One region of the Williamsia sp. z71 genome, then DNA from elsewhere that is predicted to be linked to it. Evidence: riboswitches for the same ligand, from Rfam matches in the RefSeq annotation. Region 1 holds a riboswitch; each other region holds the start of a gene.
What was found. A riboswitch is a leader RNA that binds a small molecule or an ion and turns the genes downstream of it on or off. The one in region 1 is predicted to bind S-adenosylmethionine.
Positions count from the first base shown of each region.

Region 1 (7,943 bases):
GTTGGCGACCTCGATCGACCCTTTGGGCACAGATTGATTACAATGGTTCCCGTTGCTGTAATCGTCTGTTGACTTTGCCGGTGCCAAAAAGTACTGGCATCGCCGCAGACAATGGCTGCAGGGGACTGTCCACCGAGCGACAGTGAATGGATCAGGGGTGTGAAGTCGGCATCATCTGGGCCCCAACCGAGCGATAGCGATCGGAATGAGGACCATGAGTACGTCACTGGGTTTGTCCGCAGGCAGTGGAATGATCCACTGTGTCCTGCTGTCGACCGATGACAATGGTCGCCAGAGCTCGATCAATCGCGTCATCGACGTCGACCTCACCGATGGTCTGACGCGGGCCGGCCGGGTGAACTCCGGTATCGATCTGATGCTGGCCAACGCTCAGGACCGCGGGAGCACGGTCGGACCGATCGGCGTTGCGTATCGCACCGACGAACACGCTCGTGAAATCGCTTCGCGTGGCACCGGCGTCAAGCGGCAGATCCAGTTGATCGCCGAAACAGAGGCAGTTGCGCACCAATTGGTTTCGACCGGCGAGATCAGCCGGTTCGTCTCGGTGCTCATCGTCGACCTCGGCGACACCGGGATGAGCATGTACACCCTGGATCCGGCGACCGGGCGGATCAGTGACCTGAAGCGCAGTGAGGCGATCTCGGGCGGGGCGCTCGACGCTCAGCTGATGCGGGCGCAGACCGCCAAAGGTCGTCTGCGCGGCCGCCGCAGGTCCACTGTGCTCAGTGCCTGCCGGACCGCGAAAGAAGAACTCTCGGTCAGCGCGTCGACCACGCTGACGATCGGTGGTTCGTCGGATACCGGCACCCTGACCCGATCGATGTTCGAAGACCTCATCCGGCCGATGGCGCAGGCCGCTGCCGCTGTCGTCGCCGACTACGCGACGGCCTCCCGCCCGGAGGCCATCGTGCTCATCGGTGGCCTGGCCAACATCCCTCTGGTTCGGGACCTCATCGTGAACAAGGTCGACGTCGAGGCGGTGCTACCGCAGGGGCCGGAATCGGTTGCGGCCACCGGCGCTGCCCGTCTGGCGGCGGTGAGTACTCGTCCCGCCGGACTGGCCTTCATCGGCGGACGCCGCAGCCGGGACTGGCTGTCGGCGGCGCCGCTGGCCATGTTCGGTGCGTTGCTCGCCGGTGCGTTGATGACCGTGTACGCGGTCGGATCGTCGCTTGCCGGCAACCCGTCGACACCGTCCGAGGCCCCGGAGCCCCCGGTATCGCCGTCCGCGATCGCCGAGGCGCCGTCGCCGACGACAACGACCGCCACCAATGCGCAGGTGACCTCCACACTGATGCCGACCCGGACACAGCCGACGGTGGAGGTGGCGTCGCCGGTTGCCGGTGGAAATCCGGGACCCGGTTGGGCGACAACCGAACTCGCACCGCCGGTGTCTTCTACGGATCCGCCGACGAGGACCCTGAGCCCATCGTTGATCCCGTTCCCGTTGCCGAGCATCACGTGGCCCCCGAATCTCGCACCGTCGACGCCGTCGACTCCATCGTCCCCGTCGTCTCCATCGACGCCCCCGCCGCCGCCGGAATCGACGACGCCAGATCCGCCCGTGGAGATCGCTCCTCCGTCTGAAGGGGAAGTGACTGCGTCGCCTGCGCCCGCGGCGCCGCCTCTTGTCGCCCCGCCGGAGTCACCGCAGTCCGGTGATCCGGCGGCGGATACGGTGCCGACCTCGCAGCCCGCGACCTGACAGTTCTTTTAGACCCGATTCGGCGTCGCCCGCACCCGACCGACCGCTGTATGAGCGGTCGGTCAGGGCCGGGTATCAGCCGCGGGCGAGGACGAGAGTCTTCTTGAGAAGGTCTGAGACCGCGTCGTATTCGGTGAGGAATCCGTCGTGGCCGTTGGCGGAATGCACCACATGCAATCCATCGACACAGCCGGGCATGAGCTCGGCCAACTCGATCTGCTGGCGCAGCGGGTAGAGCCGGTCGGAATCGATGCCACCGATCACAACGGGTACATGGCAGCTCCGCAGGGCGGCTTCCACGCCACCGCGGCCCCGCCCGACGTCGTGGTTGTTGAGCACCTCGGACAGCACCACATAGCTACCCGGATCAAACCGGCGGACCAGTTTGTCGGCCTGGTGCTCGAGGTAACTCTGCACCGCGTAGCGGCCACCGTGCAACGGATCTTCTTGTCCCTGAGGGAAGTTGGCGAACCGCTGGTCGAGTTCGGGTTCGCTGCGGTAGTACATGTGGGCGATGCGGCGGGCGATGCCGAGGCCGGACGTGGGGGTCCGGCCGGTGCCGTGATAGTCGCCGTTCTGCCAGTTCGCGTCGGCCTTGATCGCCGCGATCTGTGTTGTCTGCGTGCCGATCTGGTCGGCCGAGGCGCGAGCGCCGACGGCCAGGATCAAGCCGCTGCGCACTCGCTCTGGATAGCCGATGACCCACTCCAAGGCGCGTGCGCCACCCATCGAACCGCCGAGGACGGCTGCGACGGAATCGATCTGCAACGCATCGAGCAGGGCGACCTCGGCACGGACCTGATCGAGCACGGTGATGTGCGGGAACCGTGAACCCCACACCTGCCCTTCGGAATCCAGTGAGGCCGGGCCGGTGGAGCCGCCGCATCCACCGAGGACGTTCGCCGAGACGACACACCACTCGTCGGTGTCCACGGCGCCGCCCGGGCCGATCAGCCCGTCCCACCATCCGGGGGTGGGCTGATCGGGACCGGCGGGACCTGTTGCATGAGAGTCGCCGGTCAGGGCATGTAGTGCCAGAACAACGTTGTCGCGGGTGGGCGAGAGTGTGCCCCAGCGCTGAAACGCCAGGGTCACATTCTCGATCTGTCCACCGTTGTCCAACGAAATCGGGCCGACCGGCACACTGGTCAGCTGCCCATCGGGCAGGGATTCCCAGTCCGGATGAGTTCGTGGTGGCGTGTGCGGGTCGATACTCACCTCACTTGGCCGCAGCGAAGCCTGCGTCGAGGTCGGCGATGATGTCGACGACGTTCTCGATGCCGACGGCCAACCGGACCAGTCCGGGGGTGACGCCGGCGGCCAGCTGCTCCTCGGCGATCAGCTGCGAGTGGGTGGTCGATGCCGGATGGATGACCAGCGAGCGCACGTCACCGATGTTGGCGACATGGCTGTGCAGCACCAGTGCGTCGACGAACTTCTTGCCTGCGTCGACGCCGCCGACGATCTCGAAGCCGATGATCGCGCCCTGGCCGCGCGGAGCCAATTCCTGGCCCCGCTTGTACCAACGGGAGGATTCGAGGCCGGCGTAGGCCACCGACTCCACCTGGGGGTGCTCCTCGAGGTACTTGGCCACGGCCTGGGCGTTCGACACGTGGCGCTCGATCCGCAGGCTCAGGGTCTCCAGGCCCTGGGCGATGAGGAAGGCGTTGAACGGGGAGATCGCAGCACCGGTGTCGCGCAGCCACTGCACGCGCGCCTTGAGTGCGTAGGCCGGAGCGCCGAGGTCCGCGAAGATCGCGCCGTGGTAGCTCGGGTCCGGGGTGGTGAAGCCGGGGAACAGGTCGACGCCGTCACGCTGGCCGCGCCAGTCGAAGGTGCCACCGTCTACGATCACGCCGCCGATCGCGGTGCCGTGTCCGCCAAGGTATTTCGTGGCCGAATGCACCACGATGTCGGCGCCGTGTTCGAGCGGGTTGATCAGGTACGGAGTGGCGACGGTGTTGTCGACGATCAGTGGCAGACCCGCCTCGTGGGCGACGGCGGAGATGCCCGGGAGGTCGAGGATCTCGTTGTTCGGGTTCGAGATGGTTTCACCGAACAGGGCGCGGGTGTTGGGCTGGATGGCCGCGCGCCAGCTGTCGAGGTCTTCCGGGTCGTCGACGAAGCTGACCTGGATCCCGAGCTTGGGAAGTGTGTAGTGGAACAGGTTGTACGTGCCGCCGTAGAGACGGGGACTCGACACGACATGACCGCCGTTTTCGACGATGTTCAGGATCGCGTAGGTCTCGGCTGCCTGACCCGAGGCGACGAGAAGAGCCGCCACGCCACCTTCGAGGGCGGCGATGCGCTGTTCGACCGCGTCCTGCGTGGGGTTCATGATGCGGGTGTAGATGTTGCCCGGCTCGGCGAGTCCGAACAGGTTCGCGGCGTGCTCGGTATCGCGGAACGTATACGACGTTGTCTGGTAAATCGGCAGCGCACGGGCAGAAGTCGCCGAGTCCGGGCTCTGGCCGACATGGACCTGCTTGGTTTCAAAACTCCAGTTGTCAGCCGGATTGACGTCGGTGTCAGACATGTAGGACTTCTCTTTCATGGTCGGTGGACATCCAATTAGAGGGTCCGACCTTCCGGACCCCGCGCTTGCCGCGGCGAACCGCAACCTGGTCGTCACCCGGAGCACCCCACCGCGGTTGGAGGGTTGCCGGTCAGCTAGCCGGGGCTCATTGCTGACACTCAGGACCTGGCCAAAAGGATATAACACGCGGATCCTGCGCAAAAAAGCGTTCAGCGCACGGCGATTCTGCGGCTCGCCGTCGGCTGCGCCGTGCTGTACTACGTTCATGCGATTGGCCTTCGGCAAAGGTTGTCGTAACTTCAGTGAAGTTGCCTCAAATCACCCGAGGCCGTGTGCGATTCGAGACACCTGGGGCTGCTGTGAATGATGGTTCAAGACGTCGTCGGGCAGTCCCGACCCGTTCCGGTCGCCGGGTGACGGCGCTTGCGTCGGGGGCCGCGGCAGCCGCGCTGCCGGTACTGACCTTCCTCGGTAGTGCCCCGGCGCTCGCCACCGAAGCCCCGGCGGAGTGTGGCAACGGCGCCGTGTTCGTGGTGGCCGGAACCGGCGATCCGGAGTTCCTGCACACACGGGGAGTGGAGACCCGGTACATCGCCCAGGGTTATGTCGTCAAACGGGTCGACTATCCGGCGACATTCTGGCCGCTCGGTGCCCAGAGCTACGACGCCAACATCGAGGTCGGACAAGCCGTGCTCACCGATGATGTGGCGACCTATCAGGCCAGTTGCCCGGGCAAGCCTGCCGTCATCACCGGCTATTCGCAGGGCGCTCGAGTGGCCGGCGACGTACTGGCCGACATCGCGGCGGGTAAGGCGGATGGTGTCAGTGCCGACGGGGTGTCGGGCGAGCTCTATGCCGACCCGCGGCGACGCGGAACGAGCGCCGGCGCCGGGGCCGAGGTCAATCTCATCAATGCGTATCCGGGCGCGATGCTCGACGGTTCGCGCGACGGCGATTTCGGCGATGTGACGGTCTACTCGGTCTGTATCGACGGTGATGCGGTCTGCGACGTGCCCGACCCTCGGCGAGATCCGATCGGGGCGCTGGACGCGTTGCTGGGTTTCTGGGTCAAGCACTTCAGCTATGGCGACATCATGTCGGCGGGCCCGGGGGCGTCCGCCGGCGCCGATGGGGTGACCGTCGTCGAGGGCTCCGACGGGGCCACGGTGATCCTCGTCGGTGCCGATCCGTCACTGACCACCGTGCTGGCGCAGGTCGGACTACCCAACCTGCTGCGCCCGGTGATCCTCGATTTCCCGCGTCTCGAACCAGCTGTCATCCAGCCGATCTCGCGCGCGATCATGGGCTTGCTGCCGGCTCTGCCGCAGCTCGGGCACGGTGCGTATCTCACCGACCTGTACGCGATCCGGGACGCGCTGTCGGGGGACCCGGCGGCCTGGTCCGCGATCTTCGGGAGCGCGGTCAGCGTCGTCGAGTATCCGGTGAACTTCGTCCGGGACTGGGTGGCGGTGATCGATGCGGTCCTCGACCGGCGTGACCCGGATCTGGGGTTCATCGCGGCGCCGACGGTGCGCACCGTGGCCACTGCGGTGTTCGGTGCGGTGGTTCAGGCCAGGACCGAGCCGGCGGACCCGGCCGCTCACCCCGCCGTCGTCGACGATTCTCAGAAGGTCCTCGCCGTGGCGCCCGTTGGTCACTCGCCATCGGCCGATCACCCGCCCGAGTCGGCCGCAGTCGTTGCCGAGCCCGGTCGACATCGGGCGCCGGAGGGGCCGGCGGCGCCGGTGGTCGACGGGTTCACCACTACGCCGGGGTGGAATCAGCTCCCCGACACTGCCGATTCCGACCTGCCCGCCGATCCCGGCCGTACCGGTTCGGCGGACGATCAGGAACCGGAGACTCCGGCTCCGGCTGCAGTCGAAACGCCTGCCGCGACCGAGACAACGTCCATCGACGTGCCGGCCGACCTCGCCGTCACCCCGTAATCCGGGTCTCCCGCCACCGCGCGGACACGTCGATCTGTGGGTCAGTTCACGTCCGATCCCGGAATGAGCCGTGACCCCGACGGGGTTGACACCGTAGTTGCCCCGGCAATGAATTGCCCCGGCAGTGTCGCCGTCGCCCCGATCGACTTCGAGAGGTTCACCCATGTCTGCTGTCAGCACCGTCGCCCCCGAATCCTCGGGGGCGGTGCGGAGCGGTAGACGCAGCGCCATCCTGGCCCTGTCACTCGGCGCATTCGGTATCGGGACCACCGAATTCGTCGCGATGGGGCTGCTGCCCCACATCGCCGACTCGCTGGGCACCACCGAACCGACAGCCGCACATGTGATCTCCGCCTACGCGCTCGGCGTCGTGGTGGGTGCCCCGACGATCGCTGCACTGACCGCGCGAATGCCGCGACGCACCCTGCTGATCGCGCTGATGGTCGCGTTCACCGTCGGCAATGTCGCCACCGTCCTCGCCCAGAACTACGGCATGCTGATCGTCGCCCGCTTTGTCGCCGGACTGCCACACGGCGCCTACTTCGGGGTCGCGGCGCTGGTCGCCGCACATCTGGCGGGCCCCGAGTCCAGGGCGAAAGCGGTGGGTCAGGTGATGATCGGTCTGAGCGTCGCCAACGTCGTCGGGGTGCCCGCGGCGACCTGGCTCGGTGGTGCCGTCGGTTGGCGGGCCGCCTTTGTGGTGGTGGCCGTCATCGGGTTGTTGACGATTGTGGCCCTGTTCATGTTCCTGCCCGCACTCTCGGACATGAAGATCACCAATCCGATGACCGAACTCGGTGCGTTGAGACGCCCGCAGGTGTGGTTTGCGCTCCTCATCGGCATCGTCGGATTCGGTGGGATGTTCGCCTTCTACACCTTCATCAGCACCACGCTGACCACCGTCTCGGGCGTCTCCGAGTCGCTGGTCCCGTTTGCCCTGATGTTGTTCGGTCTGGGCATGGTCGCCGGCAACATCCTCGGCGGTGTCCTGGCCGATCGCGGTGTGGTGAGGGCGATCCTCATCAGTCTGGTCTCCATCGTGATCGCGCTCACCGCTTTCGCCGTGCTGGCGAGCAGTGCCTGGGCCGCGCTGATCCTGACCTTCTTCATCGGATTGACCGGGATCGCGCTGACCCCGGCGCTGCAGATCCGGTTGATGGATGTCGCCGAGGACGCTCAGACACTGGCCGCGGCCCTGAACCACTCGGCGCTGAACATCGCGAACGCGGGTGGGGCGTGGATGGGTGGACTGGTGATCGCGGCCGGATACGGATACCGCGCACCGTCGCTGCTCGGCGCCGGGCTGGCGGTCGCCGGACTCGTTGTCCTCGGGCTTGCGATGTTGTACGCCCGCAGACCCGCTGTCACAGGCCGCACGTAGGCTCGCCCGACGTGACCACAATCGTGACGACGATCAACGTAAACGGCATCCGCGCCGCGGTGAAGCACCGTTCGGAGCGCAATCTGGGGCTGATCCCTTGGCTGCGTGAGACCACGTCGGACCACGTCTTGCTCCAGGAGACCCGGGCCACCGAGGAGCAGGTCGCCGAAGCACTCGCCCCGGCCCTCGACGACGGTTGGTTCCTGAGTCTCAGCGAGTCGTCGGTCAAGGGCCATTCGGGTGTGGCGATCCTGTCCCGCACCGCACCGGACAAGGTGCGCAAAGGTTTCGGCAGCGATGAGTTCGACGCCACCGGGCGCTACATCGAAGCCGATTTCGGAACCCTGACGGTGG
Region 1 covers NZ_JCANWX010000007.1:238,629-246,571, reverse strand. Annotated here, with positions in the region: gene AC51GR_RS18440 (DUF3017 domain-containing protein) at 1-37, shown strand, start outside; gene AC51GR_RS18435 (Hsp70 family protein) at 215-1,726, shown strand; gene metX (homoserine O-acetyltransferase MetX) at 1,802-2,944, opposite strand; gene AC51GR_RS18425 (bifunctional o-acetylhomoserine/o-acetylserine sulfhydrylase) at 2,946-4,262, opposite strand; SAM riboswitch class IV at 4,319-4,428, opposite strand; gene AC51GR_RS18420 (PE-PPE domain-containing protein) at 4,676-6,208, shown strand; gene AC51GR_RS18415 (MFS transporter) at 6,372-7,589, shown strand; gene AC51GR_RS18410 (exodeoxyribonuclease III) at 7,601-7,943, shown strand, end outside.

Region 2 (7,943 bases), on a different contig from region 1:
CGTCGGATCTTGCGGCACCAACCCGATATGAGCGCCACGGATCTTCTCCAGCGCCCGCTCGGGCGCATTGTCGATCCGGTTCCCCTTGAAGGACACCGTCCCGGCCGTGATGCGCCCGGTCCCGGGTAGCAGCCCGATGATGGCGTGGGCGGTGGTGGATTTGCCGGACCCGGATTCACCGACGATGGCGACGACCTCGCCGGGTGCGACCTCGAGGTCCACCCCATCGACCGCGGCGGCGGCGTCGGATCCGTACTGAACGTGCAGACCTGAAATCTTCAGCACCGGTGTTGGATTGGTCATCGAACCCCGCCTCGATCAAGATGATGGCCGACGCGGTGGGCCGAGAGCACGACCGCGATGATCACGAGTCCGGGAAGGGTGGTCATCCACCACGCGACGGCCAAATAGTTGCGGCCTTCGGCGATCAACGATCCCCACTCCGGTGTCGGTGGCGCGGCACCGAATCCCAGGAAGCTCAGCGCAGAGACCGCCAGGATGGCCATGCCGAACTCGACTGCGGCCAGGGAGATCACCGGTGCGTACGAGTTGCGCAGGACATGCCGAAAGAGCACTGTCGGCCGGCGGACGCCGGAGGCAAAAGCGGCCTCGACATACGTGGCGCGGCGGACCCGCAACACCTCCGACCGCGTGACGCGGGCAAAACTGGCGACCATCGCCACCCCGACCGCGATCGCGACGTTGACCGTCCCGAAGCCGAGCGCGGTGACCAGCGCCAAGGACAGCAGCAATGCCGGAATCGACAGCAGCACATCGACCACCCTCATGAGGGCCGCATCGACGATGCCGCCGATCGAACCGGAGAGCAAACCGATCAGCGTGCCCACGACCAGCGCGATCCCCACCGCCAACAGCGTTGCGGTCAAGGACAGTCCAGATCCGTGCACCACCCGGGTGTACACGTCCCGACCGATGTTGTCGGTGCCGAACCAATGCCGGGCGCTCGGTGCCTCGAACTTGTCCGCCGGCACACCGGTCAACGGATCACCACTGGCGAACACCGAGGGAAAGAGTGCGAAACCGATGACCAACAGCAAGACGATGATCGCCAATGCCAGCACCGCATGCCGCAGGATGTGCCGTACCCCGAAGCTCCGGCGTACGGGACGCTTGTCCGGCGGGCGTGCCGCCTCGGCCTCGCGGGCCCGGATCTCGTTGTCGGCGAGGACGAGGTCAGACATGCGCGGCCTCCTTCTCGGTGGTGCCGGACGCCGGGGCGTCGGTGGACGGCGGCTTCTTCCGGAACGTCTCGACGATCCTCGGGTCGATGAGTGGGTACAGCAGATCGACGACGAGATTGATCACGACATATGCCACCGTCGAGAGCACCACGATGCCGAGCACGACCGGGATGTCCTGGGCCATCACCGACGTCTGCATCAGGCGGCCGACCCCGGCCCGGGAGAAGACGGTCTCCACAACCACCGCGCCGGCGATCAGATTGCCGATCAGCACGCCCGCGATGGTCAGCGCCGGGATGCTGGCCAGCCGCACGACATGATGCGTCACGACCCGGAACCGGCTCGCTCCCTTGGCCTGTGCCGTTTCGACGAACGGCTGCCGCCAGGTGGTGCCCATACTCGAGGCGAGGACCTGGGCGATCACCGCACCCGTCGGCAGAGCCAGCGTGATCGCCGGCAGCACAAGAGTCGAGAAGCCACTGTCCCCGAACGCCGGGAAGAGGTGCAGGTTGAACGAGAAGGCCTGCAACAACATCAGCCCCACCCAGAACGTCGGGACCGCAACACCCAACGGCGGCAACGCCTGCAGTGCAGTACGCAACCACCCGGCCCGCGTATAGGTGGTCGCAAAGGCGATCAGCCCACCGAACAGCAGCGCGAGGATCAACGCGGACAGTGCCAGTGCCAGCGTGTTGGGCACCGCGTCGCCGATCGCGGTGGTGACCGGTTGCCCCGTGGAGATCGAGGTACCGAAGTCGCCGCGGATCGCGTGGGTGAGCGAGGTCCAGTACTGCGACAACAACGACTCGTCGAGTCCGTACCGGGCCTGCAGATCCGCAACGGCCTGCTGATCTACCGGCGTCGCCGAATTGCCCTGTACGGCAATGCTGACCGGATCAGACGGTAGGGCGAACAGGATCAGGAAGGCCACCGTGAACGATGCCCAGAGCACGCCCACCGCCTGCAGCGCCCGCAGTCCGACATAGCGGATCACGATCAGTTCCCGGAGATCCAGGTGTCGAAGAACACGAGTCTGGCCGAGGCGTCGAACTTGAGGTCTTCTGTCGTCGATCCGATACCGATGACCTGGGACAGTTCGGTCGTCGGGATCCAGAGCCCGTCCGAGATGACCTGTTCCTGCGCGGTGGCGAGCAGGGCGCCGCGCTGCGCTGTGTCCGTCGTCGCGAGCTGCTCGGTGAGGGCCTCATCGAGCACCGGGATCGGGCCACGTTGATTCAGGTTGCGGCTCTCGAGTCCGAAGGTCGTTCGCAGGATGTCTCCGTCGGCGCGAGTGCTGTTGTAGTACAACGCGTCGTAGTCTCCGCTTGCCTGCAACGCGGTGAACTCGGCATTCGACAGGAGACCGAGTTGCAGATCCACCCCAACGGCCTTCAGCTGCTGTTGGACCAACTCGAGAATTGCCTGATTACCGGTGAACACGGCGCTGAACGACAGCGTGAAAGCGAGCTTTCGTCCATCTTTCTCCCGGATTCCATCATCACCTTCGTCCCACCCTGCCTGGTCCAGAATTGAGCGCGCCTTGTCCTGATCGAAGGTCACCTCCGAGGACAGGTCGGTGTACCCGGGCGTATTCGCGGCCAGGGCGCTGGTGGCCACATTGAAGTCGTCGCCCAATACGGTGTCGACGAGTTCCTGTCGGTTGATGGCCGGGATGATCGCCTGCCGCACAGCCGGATCGGCGAGGACCCCACGGGTGACATTGGGCTGGAATCCGAACGTGATGCCCGGATTCGGCGTGGTGAGGACCTGGCCACCGACCGCTTCGATCTGCGGCACGTCCTGGGGCAGCGCATCACTGACCGCATCGAGCTGGTCGGAGGACAGCGATCCGGTGCGCACGCCCGACTCCGGGATCACGGTGAAGTCGATGCGATCGAGATACGCCTCGCCGGTATGGGCGAAGACCGGTGAGCTCCAGTTGTAGCCGGTGCGCTTGACCAGCGACACCGACCGGTCCTGCTGCCAGTCCGCGTAGGTGAACGGCCCGCTGCCGATATTGGTCCCGAGGCACCGCTCTTCGACGGTCTGGGCGATGGTGGCGTCGGCCTGCAGACCGAGCTGCGAGGTCGATGTGGCCTGCAGGAACTGCGCGTTCGGTGTGCTGAAGTCGATCTTCGCCGTCAGCGGGTCGACCACGGTGGTTCCGATATAACCGGACAGATAACTCGAGGCCAGCGGGGTTTTTGCGGCGCCGAGGGCGAGGATCGAGTCGAAGTTCTTCTTCACGGACTCCGCGGTGAGCGGCGTGCCATCACTGAATGTCACACCGTCGCGGAGCTTGAACGTGAACGATTTGGCATCCGGGCTGATCTCCCAGCTCTCCGCGAGCCACGGCGTGATGTCGCCGGTTCCCGGATCCTGGTCGGTCAGGGAGTCGACCACCTGGCGGGTGACATAAATCGTCTGGTTGGTGGCGCCCTGAGCGGGATCCGAACAGGTCGGCGCCCCGGACAATCCGTAGCGCAGGGTTCCACCCGGCGTGGCGGGGCCGGCGTCGCCCTCGCCGCCGGAGGCGTCGGACCCGCAGGCACTGAGCAGGGTTGCTGTCATCAGCGCCGCGCCGAATACGGCGAGTAGCGGTCGGGACACACTTGCATTCATCGATTTCCTTCGTCGATCCTGGCGGTGGCACGCTTCTGCGGCGAAGCGGCGGCTGCTTCACCCACTGTCAACTCACTGATGAGGTTAAACCGTTGCGCCCCAATATCTTCAATAAAATCAGGTTGGTTTTGAACCAACTCGATCACGCCACACCCTGGATATCCCTGTCGCGCTTTGCGACTTCCTCACGAACGATCGGAATCACATACCGGCCGAAGTCGATCGCGTCGTCGAGCAGGTCGTAGCCGCGCGCCGAGAGGATCTCGATCCCGAGGTCGTGGTATTCGAGCAGCGCGGCCGCCACCGTCTCCGGAGAACCGACCAGCGCATTGGAGTTTCCGCCGCCCCCGGTCGCTTTGGCCGTTGCCGTCCATCCCGCGGCTCCGAAGCGGTCGATTGAATCAGCTATCTCCAGCAGACGCTGAGAGCCGGCGTTCTGAGGCGATGTCAGAGAGAATCCGCGTGGGAATTGGGCGGCGCCGGCTGCCCGGGCATTGAGCTGACCGAGTATCGATTCGGCCTTCTGCCAGGCCAATTCATCGGTCGGTGCGATGATCGGCCGAAACGCGACCTGTAGCCGCGGGCGCTTTTGTCGACCTGCAGCTTTCGCGGAGGCGGTGATCGACGCGATCTGCTCGGCGGTGTTCTCGAGGGGTTCACCCCACAGCGCGTAGATGTCAGCCTCCGCGCCACCTACCGCATAGGCGGCCGGCGACGACCCGCCGAAGGAGATGTCGGGCCGTGGCTGCGCCACCGGGAAGACATCGGAGACGAAGTCGTTGAACCGGTAGTGGGTGCCGTTGTGGTCGAACGGTTCGCGGCTGGTCCACACCTTCTTGACGATCTGGATGTACTCACGGGTGCGTTCGTACCGCTGGTCTTTCGTCAGGAAGTCACCTTCCCGCTGCTGTTCGGTGTCGTTGCCGCCGGTGATGAAGTGCACCGTCACCCGTCCCCCGGAGATCTGGTCGAGGGTGGCGAAGGTCTTGGCGGCGAAGGTCGGGTACGAGACATTGGGACGGTGCGCCAGCAGGATCTCGATGCGGTCGAGGTTGCTTGCGATGTACGAGGCGGCCGCCGCGGGTTCGGGAGCACCGGCGCCATAGGCGAACAGGATCCGGTCCCACCCGAAATCCTCGTGTGCACGAGCGAGTTTGAGTGTGTACTCGCGGTCGAACGAACCGGCGGTGGTACGAGGGTGGGTCTCGGTGCCGTCATTCGTGGCTGCGATCCCCAGGAACTCTACTGGCATGGTTGTCCTTTTTCGAAGTGTCAGAGGAAACGTGTGGACGTGCGGCGGCCGACATGTGTCGACGGCGGGATCCGGGTCGGGGCAGTCACGACAGCACCTCCAACGCGGTGGGAGTGGCGATCGGGCGACTCGGGATCTCGCGCCGCAGCACCGGGGCGATCTCGGACTGGAAGAGTTCGAGCGAGTCGCGGTGCTGGGCATTGCTCAGGCCGCCGGCGTCAGCATGCAGATGCATCACCTCATGGCCGAACTTCTCGTGGTACCGCAACACCTTGTCGATCACCTGTTGTGGACTTCCGAGTAGTAGCGAGCTGCGTTCCACAGCGTCTTCGAGGGTCGGAAACACCAGCGGCAGACCGAATGACCCGATTCTCGCCAAGGTGGCATCGAAGATCGGGCGGTAGGTGTTGATCGCATCCTGCGAGTTCTTGGTGGCGTAGTACCCGGCCGATCCGGCACCCACAAGAGCATCCGCCGGGTCGTGCCCGTATGCCGCCCACCGCGCTCGGTAGTGGTCGATCAATGCCGCATAGGGTTCGACCGGGTTGGTGACGTTGGCAGAGAACAGCGGATCCCCGTAAAACGCTGCCAGGTCGACTGATTCGCGGCTGGTGGCACTACCGTGCCAGACGCGGATCTTCTTCTGCAGCGGGCGGGGCAACGCCTCGGCGTCGATCAACGACGGACGGTACTTGCCGGTCCAGGTGACCGTGTCGTCCTCCCACAGTCGCCGGAAGAGTTCGTAACCTTCGCGGTTGCGCTCCCATTGGTCGGCCTCGGTGACTCCGAACAGCTTGGCCTGCGCGGCGCCGTTACCCTTGCCGATCATCAGTTGCAGTCGACCGCCGGAAAGATTGTCGAGGGTCGAGTAGTCCTCGAAGGCGCGGACCGGGTCGAGCAGACTGAGCGTTGTCACCGCGGTGAACAGCGCGATCGTCGAGGTCCGTGCGGCGATGTTACTGAGCACAACCGGTGGCGACGAGGAGATGAACGGCCTCTCGTGCCGTTCGCCCACCCCGAAGCCGTCAAACCCCAATTCCTCTGCGAGGACCGCAGTGTCGATCACTTCTCGAAACCGCTGCGCCGGGGACACGGTCTCGCCGGACAACGGGTGGGGCGTGTGGGTGATCAAACTGATCAACAGAAACTTCACCCGGACTCCTGAACTGATGACATGACACAACCTTCATCGGTCCCGGCAGTAGCACCCGCACCCGCCGAGGCGGGGGGTTGCTGCGACGTCAGCGAGCCGGGTCTCTCAGTCGCTCTTGATGATCCTTGTGCACAGTAGGCCGGTGCCCACCCACCGTGGAACGGTTAGATTCAGTCGGGTTCAAACCCCCCGGTCATCGATGACCCCGGGGTGCTGCAATGTCACACGGAACAAACGCGATCTCGCGCCCTGTCATCAGCAACGATCAGTTGCCGACCGTGCGCACTTGGGGTTCGGCAAGCTGCTTGCACCCGCAACGACTTTTCGCCAACCCCCGCAGCCGACCGAGTCGGCGATCGACCGGGCGCCTATGCCGGCGGCTGCTGCAGGTGCTCACGCACGTCCGCGAATGCCCGGCCCACCACGGCAACATCGCGCGTACTCAGCAGATCGAACACATTTCGCCTGACCGCGGCGACATGTCCGGGGCTCGCCGAGGTCAGCTTCTGCATCCCGGCGTCGGTCAGTTCGGCCAACATGCCCCGTTTGTCGTCTTCGCATTCGACGCGGCAGACCCATCCGGCGTCCACCAGACGACCGATTGCCCTGGTGGCGCCGCTTCGTGTGGTGGTGATCGCATCAGCGAGATCCCGCATGCGCAGTCGGCGCTGCGGCGCCTCGGACAAGACGACGAGCAGTTCGAAGTCGGTGAAGGACAAGCCCGCATCCCGGGCGAGCTGCTGATCGAGCGTCCGCAACAGCAACCGGGTCGCATCCAGGTACGCGCGCCAGGTCCGCTGCTCGTCCTCACTGAGCCACTGTGTTGGTTCCACGGTTCAGAGCATAGCCAAAGTAGTTGACAACGCAATCAGTTGCGATACGCTACCAAAGTAGTTGACAACGCAACCATTTACCTCTGGCCACTCGAAGCGCACACTGGATGAAGACCCCCCGCACGGAAGGACCGGCCATGAGCACCGCCGACACCGAGAACAAGCGCTCGCAGGAATACGCGGGCAGACGTGAGGCGATCCGCGCCAGACACCTGGTACCCGCCGACTCCCGGCCGGCGTCCTCGGCCCGCGGTCTGCACCACACCGCACTGGTCAGCGGCGACGTCGAACGCACCGTCCGGTTCTACCAAGACCTGCTCGAGTTCCCGCTGACCGAACTCATCGAGAACCGCGACTATCCCGGCTCCTCGCACTTCTTTTTCGACATCGGCAACTCAAACCTCCTGGCGTTCTTCGACTTTCCCGGCCTCGACGTCGGGCCGTACCAGGAAGTCCTCGGCGGACTGCACCACGTCGCGATCAGTGTCGAACCGCAGCGCTGGAAACACTTGCGCGACAAGCTGATCGACGCAGGCGTTGAACTCATCGAACACAGCGAGGTGTCGCTGTACTTCCGCGATCCCGATGGCGCCCGCCTCGAACTCATCGCCGATCCGCTCGGCGAGATGTACGGCTCGCACGTTCTCTAGGCACGACCTGTAGGCGATACCGCTCCACCCGAAAGGCCCCACCGATGACCACCGCAACACCTCCCACCCGATTCGACCTCCGCCGCGCCGACAGCCGCTTCAAGACCGATGCGGGCTGGCTCGACTCCAAACATTCCTTCTCCTTCGGCCACCACTACGACCCGGCCAACACCCACCACGGCGTCCTGATGGTCAACAACGACGACATCGTGTTGCCCCGGCAGGGTTTCG
Region 2 covers NZ_JCANWX010000011.1:96,322-104,264, reverse strand. Annotated here, with positions in the region: gene AC51GR_RS23315 (dipeptide ABC transporter ATP-binding protein) at 1-303, opposite strand, end outside; gene AC51GR_RS23310 (ABC transporter permease) at 300-1,202, opposite strand; gene AC51GR_RS23305 (ABC transporter permease) at 1,195-2,196, opposite strand; gene AC51GR_RS23300 (ABC transporter substrate-binding protein) at 2,199-3,824, opposite strand; gene AC51GR_RS23295 (hypothetical protein) at 3,821-3,970, opposite strand; gene AC51GR_RS23290 (LLM class flavin-dependent oxidoreductase) at 3,967-5,076, opposite strand; gene AC51GR_RS23285 (LLM class flavin-dependent oxidoreductase) at 5,162-6,229, opposite strand; SAM riboswitch class I at 6,260-6,354, opposite strand; gene AC51GR_RS23280 (MarR family winged helix-turn-helix transcriptional regulator) at 6,598-7,062, opposite strand; gene AC51GR_RS23275 (VOC family protein) at 7,200-7,712, shown strand; gene AC51GR_RS23270 (pirin family protein) at 7,757-7,943, shown strand, end outside.
Region 2: another riboswitch for S-adenosylmethionine. It lies ahead of AC51GR_RS23285 (LLM class flavin-dependent oxidoreductase); the one in region 1 lies ahead of AC51GR_RS18425 (bifunctional o-acetylhomoserine/o-acetylserine sulfhydrylase).

Region 3 (7,943 bases), on a different contig from region 1:
GCATCCAATGAGTACAGATCTCGGGCATAGCGCCACAGATTCGGGAAGTCGATGAGACGCCTGGTACCGGTCCTGGCCACCGCAGCATCGTGCCGAACCAGCGTCACCCAGAGCCGGACGTCGGCCAGGGTGACGTTGTCGCCGAGGAGGTATCGATCTTCGGCGAGACGGCTGTCGAGTTCTGAATATGCCTGATACACCGTGGCCGCGGCTTCCTCGGCAACCGAACCGGTTCCGGTGGCCACGTGTGCGGCGCTGTTGACCGTGGCTCGCAACCAGACTTCCAACTCGTCGATCTGCGGGCGCAGATCCTCTGGGTAGAGGTCGAACTCACTGGTGATCTGACGGCGATACTGCGACGCGAGATCGGCGTCGAGTGTGTCGAACGTGTTGCTCACCACCTGCTTCGTCTCGCGGTCCCACAGGGTGGGGACCGACACGTGGCCGTCGAAGCCGGGTTCGGTGGCCTCATAGGCATCGCGCAACAGGGTGAAGCCGTTCACCGGGTCGGGGCCGTGGGTCTCGCGGAATGCCCACCCGCGGGCATCGCGCGCACCGTCGACGTAGCTGACACTGATCACATCGGTGAGGCCGGCCAGCTCGATGACCAGCGTGACCCGCTGAGCCCACGGGCAGAACCAACCGGAATAGACGTGATAGCGATCAGCGACGGCCGGGTAGGGCGTGGATCCGTCGCCGCTGATACGTCCGGCGAATCGATACACCGGTCGGGTGTCGTCCGGTTCGCGAGTGATCGTGTACTCACCGTAGGTCTCGGTATCGGCTGGACTGGCGAATCTCGACATGGCTAGACAACCTTTTCTGCGGAGTGGGAGCGGAAGGAGAACAGCTCGGGGGCATCTTTGTCGGCGGTGAGGTCGGCGAGGAGGCGGCCGATGGCGGGCACGAACTTGAAGCCGTGTCCGGAGAATCCGGCGGCGACCGCAACCGGACCGCGGCGGTCGATGACGAAGTCGGAGTCGGGTGTGGTGGCGTACGTGCAGCTGATCGGGGTCAGTGCGTCGGCATCGACGCCGGGCACCCAATGGCGGACGTATTCCTGCAAGGCCTTGAGTTGCCGTGGTTCCGCCGTGAAATCGCGGTGGTCGGGGTCAACGACCGGTCCGGTTCCATGGAACCCGACCTTGACGCCTTCGGCACCCGAGGACAGGCCGTACACACCACCGAATTCGGGTGCGTTCGGTCCGTCCGGGTCGTGCAGGATCCCGAAGCTGGGCCACTCGGCGTCCTGGTCACGCGGTACAAAGTGTGCAGGTTGCTCTTGGGTGACGGTGATCTGTGGCAGCGGCACGATGCCCGACAACAGCTTCGTCGCCCAGGCGCCGGCCGCCACCACCACACGTCGGGCCACGTACTCCTGGTCATCGGTGCGTACGGTGACCGAGTTGTCGTCTGTGACGTCGATCGAGATCACCTGCGATTCGTGTCGAACCTCTGCGCCGAGGGCTGCTGCGCTGCGTTGTAGCGCGCTGACAGCGTTGTCCGCATGTAGTCGGCCGCTGTTGGGGTAATACAACGCGCGGCCGTCGAATCTGATTCCGGGCCAGCGCTGCGAGGCCTCGTCGGGCTCGAGCCACTGATGGACGAGTCCGAGGTGGGCGAGGGTATCGGAGATGGCGGTCAGACGGTGCGTCCATCCTTGGTCGACGCCACCGGTGATGGTGAGCAGCTCTGACCCGGACTCCTGTTCGAGTTCCGCCCACAGCGTTTCGGCCTCGCGGGCCAGCTCTACGTAGGGGCGCTCGGCGTAGGAGGTGCGAAAGATCCGTGACGCTCCGTGGGACGCGCCGTTGCGGTGTCCGGGTGAAAAGCGTTCCAGCAAAACGGTCTCGGTGCCTCGCCGGGCGAGTTGCCAGGCGGCGGCCGAACCCATCGCCCCGCCACCGACGACGACGGTGTCGACCCTTGTCACGCTCATGTGGATCGACCTGCTCCCTCGTGTTCGTGTCGCTGTTCGAGAGCAGGTACCGCGATGAGCCGGGTGTGGTGGTCAGGGGGACTGTCGACGATCTGCTCCTTGTTGGATCGAAGCCTGTCGGACCACACGGACATCAGGTGCTCTCCTGGTAAGTGGGTGCGGTGCTGACCACGCAGCGAGCAGCACGGCGGATGTGAATGATCATCGAACTCCTGGAGATATCCTCGGGCTCAGATGCCTGAACCCCGCGCTTGCCCCATGCCGGTGAAGGCTGGGACCGTGTCTTTGATCCAGGGCACCCCGCCGCGGTGGAGGGTTGCCGACCAGCAAGCTGGAACTTGGCGCTGATACTCGTTGACACAGGGCAGCTGTTGTCCACCAAGTGAATCCGGGCATCGTGGGGGCATGCCCGGGTCGGAGGATTTCAACTGTTGGACAGAACCATACGCACGCTCCTGCCCAAATCCGAAGGATGCGCGGAGTTCCGATCGCCGAGAAGTTAAAGCAAAATGGGTATGGACGACGCCGAAGAAGTCTGTTAGCGTCGTCGTCGGTCACGAGTACCAGCGCACAGCCCCGGCTTGCTGGTCAGCAACCCTCCATCGCGGCGGGGTGCTCCGGGTGAAGACCTGGCCTGTTCGAACCCGAACAGGCAAGCGCGGAACTCCCACGTCCGAGTTCGAACTGCCGCATCGGCAGGGTTCGAACTGGCGGCGCGTGTGGAATCCCTGACACCGGAGGGTGTGAGCAATGAGCACTGCAACACTGGGACGATCCTTGGAAGCCCTTGCAGCGATTGAGGGTTCGGATACCCGAGCGCCACTGAGTGATGGCTCGACCACGCGATACGTCAACTTCGACTACGCGGCGAGTGCGCCGGCTCTGTGCAGCGTCGTCGAGCGGATCACGCAACTCCTGCCGACGTATTCGAGCGTCCACCGCGGGGCCGGTTACGCGTCGCAGGTCACCACCCAGGCATACGAGAGCGCCCGCGCGCAGGTCGCGGAGTTCGTCGGCGCCGGGCAGCAGCACAGCCTGATCTTCACCCGGAACACCACCGATTCCCTGAACCTCCTGGCCGGCTGCGTGCCGGGTAAGGTCGTCGTCCTCGACCTGGAACATCATTCAAATCTGTTGCCGTGGAGGGATGTTCACGTGGTGCGGACCGCGAATACGCTCACTGCGACGATCAGCCGGGTGGAGACCGCCCTCAAGGACACCGGCGCGGTGCTGCTGGCGGTCACCGGCGCGTCCAACGTCACCGGTGAGATCCTGCCGATCGATGAATTGGCTGATCTCGCGCACCGCAATGGTGCCCGAATTGCCGTCGACGGAGCGCAGCTGGTTCCGCATCGCAGGATCGACATCACCGCCGCCGGCATCGACTACCTGGCGTTCTCCGGTCACAAGACCTATGCACCATTCGGCTCGGGAGTGCTTGTCGGACTCCGGGATTGGCTTGACGTCGCCGAACCATACCTGGCCGGTGGTGGTGCCGTTCTGAACGTCACCGAGCAGGACGTGACGTGGGCGCGGTCGCCCGCCCGTCATGAGGGCGGCTCACCCAACGTCCTGGGTGCGGCCGCGCTCGCGGCGGCCTGCGTAGAGATCGCGTCCCTCGGTGATGCCGTGGTTTCCCATGAAACCGCGCTCACGGAACAGTTGCGCAACGGCCTGGCAGAGATCCCGGGCGTGCACCCCCTGAAGATCTTCACCGACAGCACCGACGCCGTTGGCGTTGTCAGCTTTGTCGTCGACGGGCATCGGGCCGCTGAGGTGGCAGCCCATCTGTCGGCAGAACACGGCGTCGGTGTGCGCGATGGACGATTCTGCGCCCACCCGCTCTTCGATCGCCTGGGCCACGGTTCGGGGGCGGTGCGCGCCAGCCTCGGCCTCGGTTCGACCTCCGAGGACGTCGACCTACTGCTCACCGCCCTCCGAACCCTCTAGACCCCGGGGTCGGGGACACTGAGCGCCAAGAGCGCGGTGTCGTCTTCGAGGCCGGCACCGAAAGTGTCGAGCAATGCCCCCAAGTCCTCGATGATCTGGCCTGCCGACGTCGGTGTGTGTGCCGACGCGAACTCGAGCAGCGCACCGTCGTCGTCATACCGCTCGGGACCCGGTCCGGTCCGCGCCTCGGTGAGCCCGTCGGTGTAGAGGACGAGGGTGTCGCCGGCATCGAGATGGATCCGTGTCGAGACGAACCGGGGATCGCGCAGGATGCCGACCAATTGCCCGCCCTCGGTGCTCACGTACTGCGCCTGACCGGCGGCGCTGAGCAGCAGTGCGGGTGGGTGCCCACCACTGGCGAGGTGGACGTCGAAACCGTTGTCGTGGCGGGTGAGCACCCCGAAGATCACTGTGCAGAACCGTGGTTCGTCACCATGGTGATTGGCATGCAACACCGTGTGGAGGTTGTGTAACACCGCAATCGGGTCGTCGTCGTACACCGCCGCGGCGCGCAGCGTGTAGCGGGTCAGCGAGGTCACCGCCGCCGCGGTGGCCCCTTTGCCACACACGTCGCCGAGGAAGAACCCCCACTTGTGCGCCGACAGGGCGAACAGGTCGTAGAAGTCGCCGCCGACATCGTCGATCGACGCAGCGTGGTAGTGGGCCGCGGCCTCCATGCCATCGGGAGGTCGCAACGACGGTGGAAGCAGCGAGCGCTGAAGTGTCGAGGCGAGCAGCTGTATGCGCGCATGTTCTTCTTCGGCATGGCGCCGCGCCTCGAGCAACTGCTTCTCGTATGCGCGGCGGTCACGTGCGTCCTGTGCGGTGATGCGGATGAGCACGGCGGTTCCATCGGCGCCGATCTTCACGTTCGCGGTGACGAATACGGGCAGTCGTCGGCCGTCGGCCGCGACGAGGTCGACGGTGATTCCGTTCAGTACCCCTTCGAGCTGCAGCAGCGGTGCGAAGTGGGTTTCGTAGTGGATCCTCCCGCCTGCGGTGAGCAGATCGCTGAAGGGTTTGCCCAACAATGACGCTCGGTCCTGCCCGAGCCACACCGTCAGAGTGGTGTTGACCTTTGCGATGCACCCGTCCGGCCACGTCGACAGATACCCGCACGGCGCATTCTCGTACAGGTCTTCCAGACTCTCTTGGAGTACGTCCGGTGACCTGATATCACTGTGGTCCGTGTTCATCGACGGCCATCGACGAAGGCCGCGATGGCCTCGGCGGTGGGCACGGGGTTGCTGAGCTGGGGGCAGTGGCCGCTGGCGTCGAGCGTGACGAGTTCGCTGCCCTCGATCTGATCATGCACGTACGCGCCGACGTGCCGGGGCGCCAGAGAATCGCGCTCACACTCGATCACGAGGGTGGGCACGGTGACGCGTGCGAGATCGGTCCGGTTGTCGGACAGGAAGGTGGCGCGGGCGAACACCAGCGCCTTCTCCGGGTCGGTTCGACAGAACGATTCGGTCAACTCGCCGCCGAGCGCGGGTCGATCCGGGTTACCGACGATGTTCGGCGCCATCGACGCCGACCAGCCGAGATAATTGCTCTCGAGAGACTCGAGAAGTTCGTCGATGTCCCCACGCGTAAAACCACCCCGATATCCATCGGATTCGTCGTCGACATAGCGCGGTGAGGGGGTCAGCAACACCAGCTTGGCGAACCGGTCGGGTTCTTTGGCCACAGCGAGGACACCGATCATCGACGCGACCGAGTGACCGACGAACACCACGTCGCGTAGATCCAGTTCGACGACGATGTCGAGCACATCCTGCGCATAGGTCTCGAGGTTCGAATACCCTTCAGCGTCCCACGCGGCCGGATCGGAGGCGCCGGCGCCGACGTGGTCGAACAGCACCACCCGATGGTCCGGAACCAATCGCTCGGTCACCCGAAACCATAGGTTCTGGTCGCATCCGAATCCGTGGGCCAACATGATCGTCGGCCCGTCTTCGCGCCCGACGATATTGACGTTGTTCTTCGCGCGCACATTCACGTGCTCATCCTCGCACCTGATGTGAAATCCCGTGGGCGGGCCGTGCCCGAACATGATCGGCGCGCAGCCACCCCCGTCCGCCGCGGTCAGTGTCGCGCGGCCGAGGCGGTGAATGCGCAAGGCCTCGTGCAGCTGAGTTGGTCCGGCGAGATGGTCATCACGGTGCCGTCAGTAGATGTTCGAAGGACGGACCATGCCCTCGGCGAGGTCGCCGAATCCGGGAGCGACGATGGCACCGGGATTCTGGATGACCTCTTCGACGACCAGGGTCTCGGTGGTCAGGAGCAGCGCCGCGATCGACGCGGCGCTCTGCAGTGCCGAGCGGGTCACCTTGAGCGGGTCGATGATCCCGGCGGTGAACATGTCGCCATAGGTGTCGGTCACCGCGTTGAAGCCGTGCCCTTCCGGAAGGTCGGCGACCCGCTGCACCGCCTCGTCACCGTCGTAGCCGGCGTTGATCGAGATCCAGCGAAGTGGTTCTTCCACTGCGCGCCGGACGATTTCGCGGCCCTCGGCGGCGTCGCCGGTGAGCTCGAGGAGATCGAGTGTGGCCTGCGCCTGGATCAGGGCGGTGCCACCACCGGCGACGATCCCTTCCTCCATCGCGGCCCGGGTTGCCGACAGCGAATCCTCGACGCGATGCTGCTTCTCTTTGAGTTCGACGCCGGTGGCCGCGCCGACATGGATCATCGCGACCCGGCCGGACAACCTGGCGATCCGCAACTGCAGGTTGTCCTGGTCGTGTTCGTTCTCGGTTCGGTCCAGCTCTTGTTCGAGTTGATGGATGCGGGCCCGGACCTCGGCCATGTCACCGCCTCCGTCGACCATCGTTGTCGACAGTTCGGTCACGGTGATCTTCTTCGCCCGGCCGAGGTGTTCGAGACGGACGTCGGCCAGGGACAGGCCCGAGTCGGCACTGACCACCCGGCCACCCAAAATGGCTGCGAAGTCCTCCAACTCGGCAACCCGTCGATGGCCGAAGCCGGGAGCCCGCACGACCACCGAGCGGAACGTGTCGTGCATGTTGTTGGTGATCAGCATCGACAGCGCCGGACCATCCATGTTCTCGCACAGGATCAACAGCGGCCGCTTGCTGCGCTGCACCTGCTCGAGCACCGGCATCAGGGTCTGCACCGTGGTGATCTTCTGATTGGTGAGCAACACGTAGGCGTCGTCGAGCTGTGACTCCATCCGGTCCTTGTCGGTGACGAAGTAGGGGGAGATGTAGCCGTGGTCGAACTCCACACCGTCGACGTACGACAGCCCGAGACCGAACTGCGGCCACTCCTCGACGCTGACCACACCACCCACCCCCACGTGGGTCATCGCCGCCGCGATCACATCGCCGATGTCGGGATCGTTGTTGGCCGACAGCATCGCCACGTGCCGGAGTTGTTCCTCACCGGTCACTGCCCGGGAACGTTGTTGCAGCAGAGCAACCACCGCCTCGACCGCCTTCTCGATACCGCGCTTGAGTTGCATCGGATTTGCGCCGTTGTCGACCGCGCGGAGGCCCTCACGCACCATTGCCTGGGCGAGAACCGTTGCAGTGGTGGTACCGTCGCCGGCCACGCCGTTGGTCTTGGTGGCGACCTCTTTCACCAGTTGCGCTCCCATGTTGGCGTAGGGGTCGCGGAGCTGGATCTCCTTGGCGATGGTGACACCGTCATTGGTGATGGTCGGGGGCCCGGTGAGCTTTTCGAGTACCGCGTTGCGGCCCTTGGGCCCGAGGGTCACCTTGACCGCATCGGCAAGGGCATTGACCCCCATCTCCAAGCGGCCCCGAGCGTCCGAACCGAAGCGCAGATCTTTTGCCATTGTGCACGCACCTTCATGTGTAGACGAATTGAAAAGCGATGTGGGGTAGGTGATCTACGGGATGAGAATGGCCCGCCCCCGCACGTTCCCGGCGTCGAGGTCGGAGAGCGCGGTCGCGAAATCGGCCAGCGGATAGGTGCTGGTGTGCAACGACACCTTGCCCTGCGCCGCGAGAACCATCAGTTCGACGAGGTCGTTGTAGGAGCCCACCAGGTTGCCGATGAAGTTGATCTC
Region 3 covers NZ_JCANWX010000010.1:161,360-169,302, forward strand. Annotated here, with positions in the region: gene AC51GR_RS22680 (glutathione S-transferase C-terminal domain-containing protein) at 1-806, opposite strand, end outside; gene solA (N-methyl-L-tryptophan oxidase) at 809-1,939, opposite strand; SAM riboswitch class IV at 2,182-2,299, opposite strand; SAM riboswitch class IV at 2,492-2,604, shown strand; gene AC51GR_RS22690 (aminotransferase class V-fold PLP-dependent enzyme) at 2,690-3,889, shown strand; gene AC51GR_RS22695 (PP2C family protein-serine/threonine phosphatase) at 3,886-5,085, opposite strand; gene AC51GR_RS22700 (alpha/beta fold hydrolase) at 5,082-5,891, opposite strand; gene groL (chaperonin GroEL) at 6,060-7,709, opposite strand; gene AC51GR_RS22710 (NAD(P)-dependent alcohol dehydrogenase) at 7,764-7,943, opposite strand, start outside.
Region 3: another riboswitch for S-adenosylmethionine. It lies ahead of AC51GR_RS22690 (aminotransferase class V-fold PLP-dependent enzyme); the one in region 1 lies ahead of AC51GR_RS18425 (bifunctional o-acetylhomoserine/o-acetylserine sulfhydrylase).

Region 4 (7,943 bases), on a different contig from region 1:
TCATGCCGACCGTCTCGACCACTTCGTCCACGAATGCCTTGCCACGCGTGTACTGGGCGATCTTCGCGTCCATGCCCATCAGCGCGCGCAGCAGCCGCTGGACCGGGTTCTGCGGCCTGGCCCGACGCTTGTCGAAGGCGCTGCGAATGCGGTCGACGGTCGGCACCCTGGCCGGTCCGACCGCGTCCATCACGTGGTCGGCGTGGCCTTCGAGGAGCGTGCCGAGCATCATCATCCGGCTGAACGCTTCGTACTGTTCGGGGGACTGCAGGAGTTGCATCGCCCCGACGATTCCCTTTTCCCTCGGCAGCTCGCTGCGGAGCGCAGAACTGATCCGCGAGACCATCTCACCGGCGGACTCGGTGTCCTCGGCGGTGAGTGCCTCGACGTTCGACTGCATGTAGTCGCGCAGCCAGGGGTTCGCCGAGAACTGCACGCGGTGGGTTACCTCATGCAGGCAGACCCAGAGTCGGAAGTCGGCGGGCACGACGCGCAACCCACGTTCGACCGCGATGATGTTCGGGGTCACCAACATCAGCACACCATCGTGTCCGCTGACCGGGTCCGGGGTGAACGGGTCGTACTGACCGAGGATGGCGCTCGACATCACGGCCAGCAGTCCACCGGCCTGCATGCCCGCGATCCGTCCCGTCATCCCCGGTTTGTCGTCGGGTTCGGCGGGATCGAGCATCGCCGACATCGAGAGCGCCGCCGCCTCGATCCATTCGCCGCGATCGAGGACCCGCGCCGCGGGCACCGGAAGTCCGTCGGCCAACCCGGTGACCTCACGGACCGGCGCTTCGGACGCGACGGCCGAGGACGCCAGCTCACCGCGGGCCGCTTCGGCCGTGTATGCGGTGGTCAGAGGACCGGGCCGGGCGATCTTCTTGCCCACCGTCGCGGCGAGCTTCCAGTCGATACTCATCGGCAACCACAATCCCGCAGGGCGCCGGCGACGGCGTCGAGCGCGGGCCGCGCCTCGGCGGGCCCGGTGCCATTGGACATCAGAGCAAAACTGAGCACGCGACCTTCTTTCGTCTGCACTACTCCGGCCAACGCACTGGCGACGGTAAGTGTTCCGGTCTTCGCGCGGATCCATCCGGCGCCGTCGGCATTCTCGAGAACAAATCGCTCCGTCAAGGTGCCGGTGGCACCGGCCACCGGCAGCATGTCGAGCAGTGGCCGCAGTTTCGGCTGCGCAGTTCCGGCGCCGGCGCCGGTCACCTTGTCGAGCAACCCGGCCGAGATCCGGTTGTCCTCGGACAGCCCGCTGACGTCACCGAACTCGGTGCCGTTCATGTTGAAACCGTTGTCGCCGAGAACCTTTCGAACGGCTTCGATCCCGCCGGCCAACGTCGGCCGACCGCCGATGGCCTTGGAGATCTCGATGGACATGGTTTCGGCGAGCACGTTGTCGCTGGCGCGCATCATGTCGCCCAGCCGGGTGACCAGCGGCGCCGACGTCACGGTGGCGACCACGCTGCCAGCGGCCGGGGCGGTCGCCTGGACGACCGGGGTGTCCACACCGAGCGCTGCGGCCAGAGCCGACCCCGCGGCCAGAGCCGGGGTCGGTGTCCGCGGCGAGTCGATCTCCAGCGGATCGATTCGTCCGGAATCGGCGATGAGCGATTCGATCGGGGTGATGTTGCCGTCGGCGATGTCCACCGGGTCCCAGCTCGACGCCATCGTCGGGCCGGAGAAGGCACCGGTGTCGACCGCCACCGAGGTGACATCGATGCCGGCCTTCTCGATCTGGTCGGCGAGCGAGGCGATCCGCGGGGCGTCGGTGAAGAACGTCTCCTGCCCGTACGGTTGCACGGACAGAGTCGGATCGCCCGCGCCCACCAGGATCACCTGTCCGTCGGGTCCGGCGACCACCGTGGTGGAGATCCGCTGATCATGCGGCAACGCCAGCAGAGCGGCCGCGGCGGTGAGGATCTTGATCGTCGATGCCGGAACCATGGGACGGTTCGGGGTCTGCGACCAGAGCGTCTGTCCGGTGATCGCATCGGAGACCTCGCCCGACAACTCGCCCAGGCCCGGGTTCGCCAGCGCCTCCGTCAGCGCGGTGGCGATTCCGGACGCGGTGGGCAACGGTGCGTCGGGGGCCACGGGACTGATCTGTGGACTTAGCGTCACCGGTGAGGGTTGCGCGGAGGCACCCGCGGGCAGACTGTTGTGGTCCTCGTCCACCCGCAGTGCGATGACGAGCACGATTGCCGCAACGATGATCAGCACGATCACCGGAAGTAGCGTCCACAGGAGTCCCTTGCGGCGGGGCGAACTGCCTGGCACGAATTACCTCCGGTCGAAGTTCTTGCCGCGCGCGGCGGGCACAGGTCTCCACAGTATCGTTGAGTCGATTTGCTGACCGGCTACCGGAGAACACTTTGGGTAGGCAGAACTTACGAGGAGTACAACGTGGACTTCGACGTCACGATTGAGATCCCCAAGGGACAACGCAACAAGTACGAAGTGGACCACGAGTCGGGAAAGATCTATCTCGACCGGTACCTGTACACGTCGATGGGTTATCCCGCCGACTACGGATACATCGACAACACCCTCGGCGAAGACGGCGATCCGTTGGACGCCATGGTGTTGCTCCCCGAGTCCGTCTACCCCGGCGTGATCGTCCGCGCCCGCATCGTCGGCATGTTCCGCATGACCGATGAGGCCGGTGGCGACGACAAGCTGCTGGCAGTGCCCGCCGGAGATGTCCGCTGGGACCACGTCCAGGACATCGGCGACGTCGACGACTTCGAGCTCCAGGCGATCGCGCACTTCTTCGAGCACTACAAGGACCTCGAGCCCGGCAAAGACGTCCAGGCCGGCGGATGGACCGGTAAGGCCGACGCCGAGAAGGTCGCACAAGAGGCGATCGATCGTCTGGCCAAGCACCCGGACGAGGCGAACGAGCCCTCTCGCGGCTGATCGACCCCGAACACGAACAAGGGCCCGCCTCGCAGCAGCGATGTCGGGCCCTTCTCGGTGGGGGGGTCAGGACCGGGCGCGGTCCGCGGGTGTCTCGTTGGCCTCTATGAGGCTGCGTTCTGCGGAGCTGACGTAGCGGCCGAGCAACTCGGTCAAGGTCTCGACGTCATCGTCATCCCAATCGGCCAGCATCGTCTCGAGTTCTTCGGCCCGGCGGTTGCGGAAATCGGCGACCCGCTGCGCACCGGACTCGGTGACCACGAGGATCGTGGCCCGGCCGTCGCGCGGATCGGCCTCACGCCGGACATAGCCCAGCTTGACCAGTTGAGCGACGTGCCTGCTGATGGTCGACGGGTCGCTGAACAGCGCCTCGGCCAACTCACCCGAGCGTGCCGGCGCCCGATTCAGCCGAAAAAGGCAGTGATAGGCCGCTGACTCGACAGCATCGTCCGCGGTTCGCCACCGCGTCGCCGACAACCGGTCACGCACCCGCAGGTGCCTCGCGAGGACCTCCATGAGATCCGCAATCTGAGCGTCGCGCGACGCTGTCTCCTTCAACATGGTCCTTCTCATGGTTCAACGAGTTTCGACTTGCAACTAGTTGTTGGCAGAAAGTATGGCCCGCGTCACGGAGCTTTCGCAAGAACCGGGCGTCGCCGGCGCGACAAGTCGCACCCGCTGGGCGGTGCCACTAGCCTGATGAGTCGTGACTCCATCCCCGCCGAACTCGCGCCCCCACTTCACCTCGATGCCAGATCTGGCTCTACGCGCTCTCGGCGGCGCGGTCCTCTGGACCAACGACGCCCTCTTCGCCGAGGCCGAGAATCTCATCAAGACGTCTGCCGCCGAATATCAACCGGCGACCTTCGGGCACAAGGGTCAGGTCTATGACGGCTGGGAAACCCGGCGCCGGCGCGAAGCGGGTGTGGACCAGGCCATCGTGCGACTCGGTGTCCCCGGCATCATCTACGGCGTCGTGGTCGACACATCCTGGTTCGTCGGCAACTACCCCCCCTGCATTTCAGTGGAAGCTGCTGCGGTCGAAGGCATTCCGACCATTTCGGAGCTGCTCGAGAACACCAAGTGGCAGACGATCGTCGATCGCGTCGAGGTCAACGGCGATACACAGAATCCGTTCCGGGTGGACTCCAAGGAGCGGTTCACCCATGTGCGGCTCACAATCCATCCGGACGGTGGCGTGGCCCGATTCCGGGTGCACGGCCGTGGCGTCCCCGACCCGAAGTTCTTGTCCTACGGACACTTCGACCTCGCCGCCCTCGAGAACGGCGGCATGATCACCGCCTGCTCCAACATGTTCTACGGTTCCCCGAACAACCTCCTGATGCCCGGCCGGGCCCGCACGATGGGAGAAGGCTGGGAGACCTCACGGCGGCGCGACGACGGAAACGACTGGGTCCAGGTCAAATTGGCCGGTGAGTCGACGATCGGCCTGGCCGAACTCGACACCAGCTACTTCTTGGGAAATGCACCGGGCTCGGCGATGATTCGTGGCCGCGACGGCGAAAACGGTGAGTGGTTCGAGGTTCTGGGCCGATCCGCCCTGCAACCCGACACCCGACACCGGTTCCTGATCGAGGCAGACCGGCCGATGACCGAGGCCCGCCTCGACATCTTCCCGGACGGCGGCATGGCACGACTGCGGTTGTACGGCTCGCTGACCGAAGACGCTCGCGCACGGATCATCGATCGCTGGGAAAACGGCGAGAGCTGATCGGCGGATCGGTCCGCATCACGCCTGCGATCAGGCGTGGTGTGGGGCGTCAGGCCGCGGTGGCCCGTTCGAGCAGTCCGGGCAGCACGCGGTCGGCGATGAGCTGGGCCGAACCGGGCCGATCACCCGTCCGCCCCAGGTCGAGAGGCCGCAGGATGACCGCATCGGCGACCTCGGCGGTATAGATGTCGACGATCAGCGTCAGCAATCCGTTGGCGGTGCCGACATAGCGGACGGTGTCGCCGAACCTCGACTCCCCCAGCCGCAGAAGCTCTGCCCGCGCGGTGGCCGCGTCCTCGGCGATCACCACGTCGATCTCCAACGCCACCACCAGGTCCGCGGGATCCTCGCCCAGTTCCTGCCAGCCGGCACGCAGTGCGGCTCGCTCCTTGATGCCGCCCCGCAATTCCGGCTGGCGGATCCGGCGGACCGCCGAACCCCGGGCCTCGGACGGGCCAGGCCTGCTCCAGGCGAGCTGGTGGTTGTCGCCCTCGATGGCGACCAGCAGTTCGGGGCGGGTGCGTACGGTGGTGACGCGATCTGCTTCGGTCATGATTTCTCCTGCTCAAGAGTGCTGTCCACGAGTGAGTTCAGTTGCCGGGCAAGCTCATCGACGCCGGTGTGGGCGTCCCATCGGATGACGGCGGGCTCAGGGTGTCCGGCCACGGCCAGTGAGGCGATTCCCACGCGGTCACCGGCATCGGGCCACAGCTGCAGTCGGCGGATCCCGGGATGCCGGGCGGCTTCGGCGTCAAGCCACTCGGACAGTGCCTGCTCGTGGAGACCGGCGCTCTCGTAACCGAGGTCGGCCAGCGCCCGGGCCGGGGACCGGTCAGTGCCGACGTTGCCGTCGACGGTGTGGATATCGGCGTCGGCACAGTCGGCGAGCCAGTCGCCGCGGCCCACAACCACCGCCGGACCGGCGACGGACCGGCCGGACAACACGAGGTAGTCGATCCCGTGGCTGGTCAGGTTCACCGCCCGCCGGGACACGAGCTCACTGCCATCGACCAGCAGTCGCGCGCCGCGTCGGTGTGCGATCGCCGCCAGCGCGGGCAGCGGCACCACTTCGCCGGTGGCCTCGGCGACGGCCGGAACGATCAGGAGTGCGGCGCTACGGCGTTCGAGCTCGCTGTCCACCGCGGCCAGGGTGGTCACCAGATCGACCTGCGCCGGCACCACCCGGTGGTCACCATCGGGGTGGGGTTCGTGAGGGCGGCGGTCAGATCAAGTGTGACGACGCCACCGGGCGCGACACCGGCGACCAGCGCAACGGCCTCGGCGAGTTCGGAGGCGAACAGGACCCGATCGGTCGGGCGGGCCTTCACAAACCGGGCGATCTCGTCCTTCAAATCGTTCGTGGAGGAGTTCGTCACCCACAGTCCCTTCAGATCCGGACTCGGCCGGAGTCCGCGCTTGCCGCCGTCCGAACAGACAGCGGCCAGGTTGTCACCCGGAGCACCCCGCCGCGAATGGAGGGTTGCCGGCCAGCAAGCCGGGGCTTGTCGCTGACACTCGTCACCGATGACCACATTGCAGCGCCGTTGATTTCCCTGTCAAATATCGAACCTCTTTAACCCGGCGTGAATGTTATTCCGCGCTGGCCGCGGCCTTTTGTGACCTGCGCCGATGCTGCCACCAGCGAGCGGCGAAATAGAGAAGCATGAGCGCCCCGGCACCGAAAGCCAGGTAGAACATCACCGTCGCCCCGACGGTTTCACCGACCGCGTAGCCGATGATGCACACCACGGTCACCCAGACGACACCACCGGCGACGTTTGCCAGCACATACTGACGCGTCGGCATCTTGCTCATCCCCGCCACAAACGGGGTCACGGTGCGCACGTAGCCGATCCAGCGGGCTCCGATCACCGTGGCCACCCCACCATGGCGGATGAGTTCCTCGGCCTTCTGCCAGCGTTCTCGTCCGACCCATCCGCCGAAGCGGGTTTCGGTGATGCGGCCACCGGATCTGCGGCCGATGGAATAGCCGGTCCAATCGCCGAGCACCGCGGCAACGCACGCACCGACGATCAGCCAGACGATGTTGGTCTCGCCGAGGGCGGCCGCGACCCCACCGGCGAGCAGGACCGTCTCACCGGGCAGGACCAGACCGAGCAGGGCCGCCGCTTCTCCGTAGATGACGACGAACACCACGAGATACACCGCCCACGGCGGCGTCGACTGGATGATCGAGATGACCCAGTCGGCCAGCGAGTGAAAAATGCCCACCCTCCGATCCCCGGTGACGGCCGCAGGCGGCGTCGCCCAATTCTGCGTTACAGAGCCTGGTCGAGATCCTTCAGCAGATCGTCCACACCCTCAAGACCGACCGACAGCCGAACCAGCGAATCGGACAACCCGATCGCAGCCCGACCCTCGGGTCCCATCGCGCGGTGGGTGGTGGTCGCCGGATGCGTGATCAACGACTTCGAGTCCCCGAGGTTGTTCGAGATGTCCACGATCTGCAGACCGTCGAGCAATTCGAACGCCCGCGCCTTCCCGGATACCGAACCGGTGTCGGCCAGTTCGAAGGTCACCACGGTGCCACCGCCCGACATCTGCTTCTTCGCCAGATCATGCTGCGGATGTGATTGCAGGAACGGATATCGCACCCGCGCAACCCGCGAATCGGCTTCGAGGAACTCGGCGATGCGCAGCGCCGCGGCGGTCGAGTGATCCACCCGCAGCCGCATCGTCTCGAGTCCCTTGAGCAACGTCCAGGCGTTGAACGGGCTCAGCGCCGGACCGGTGTGCCGCATCAGGGTCTGCACCGGACCGTCGATGTATTCCTTGGACCCGAGTACGGCACCACCCATCACACGGCCCTGACCGTCGATGTGTTTGGTACCCGAATACACGATGACGTCGGCGCCGAGTTCCAGGCCACTCTGCAGGAGCGGGGTCGCAAAAACGTTGTCCAGCACGACCTGTGCACCGGCGGCGTGGGCGAGCTCGCAGACCCGCTCGACGTCGACCAGGGTCTGCATCGGGTTGGACGGGGTCTCGAAGAACACCGCGTCGGTCGGCTCGGAGAGCGCCTGTTCCCACTGCTCGAGGTCTTCGCCGTCGACAAAGACGGTTTCGACGCCCCAGCGGGGCAGGATCTCGTTGCAGACGACAAAGCACGAACCGAACAGGCTGCGTGCGGCGACCAGCCGGTCACCGGCCTTGAGCAGCGCACCGAGTGCCACGAAAACCGCGGCCATGCCGCTGGCGGTGGCGAAACATGCCTCGGCGCCCTCGAGCTGACGGAGTCGCTCCTGGAACATCGCCA
Region 4 covers NZ_JCANWX010000001.1:348,798-356,740, reverse strand. Annotated here, with positions in the region: gene AC51GR_RS01530 (zinc-dependent metalloprotease) at 1-925, opposite strand, end outside; gene dacB (D-alanyl-D-alanine carboxypeptidase/D-alanyl-D-alanine endopeptidase) at 922-2,295, opposite strand; gene AC51GR_RS01520 (inorganic diphosphatase) at 2,422-2,934, shown strand; gene AC51GR_RS01515 (MarR family winged helix-turn-helix transcriptional regulator) at 3,001-3,495, opposite strand; gene alc (allantoicase) at 3,641-4,666, shown strand; gene AC51GR_RS01505 (hypothetical protein) at 4,716-5,219, opposite strand; gene AC51GR_RS01500 (aminotransferase class V-fold PLP-dependent enzyme) at 5,216-5,848, opposite strand; gene AC51GR_RS01495 (hypothetical protein) at 5,821-6,042, opposite strand; SAM riboswitch class IV at 6,074-6,189, opposite strand; gene AC51GR_RS01490 (DedA family protein) at 6,257-6,898, opposite strand; gene AC51GR_RS01485 (O-succinylhomoserine sulfhydrylase) at 6,946-7,943, opposite strand, start outside.
Region 4: another riboswitch for S-adenosylmethionine. It lies ahead of AC51GR_RS01495 (hypothetical protein); the one in region 1 lies ahead of AC51GR_RS18425 (bifunctional o-acetylhomoserine/o-acetylserine sulfhydrylase).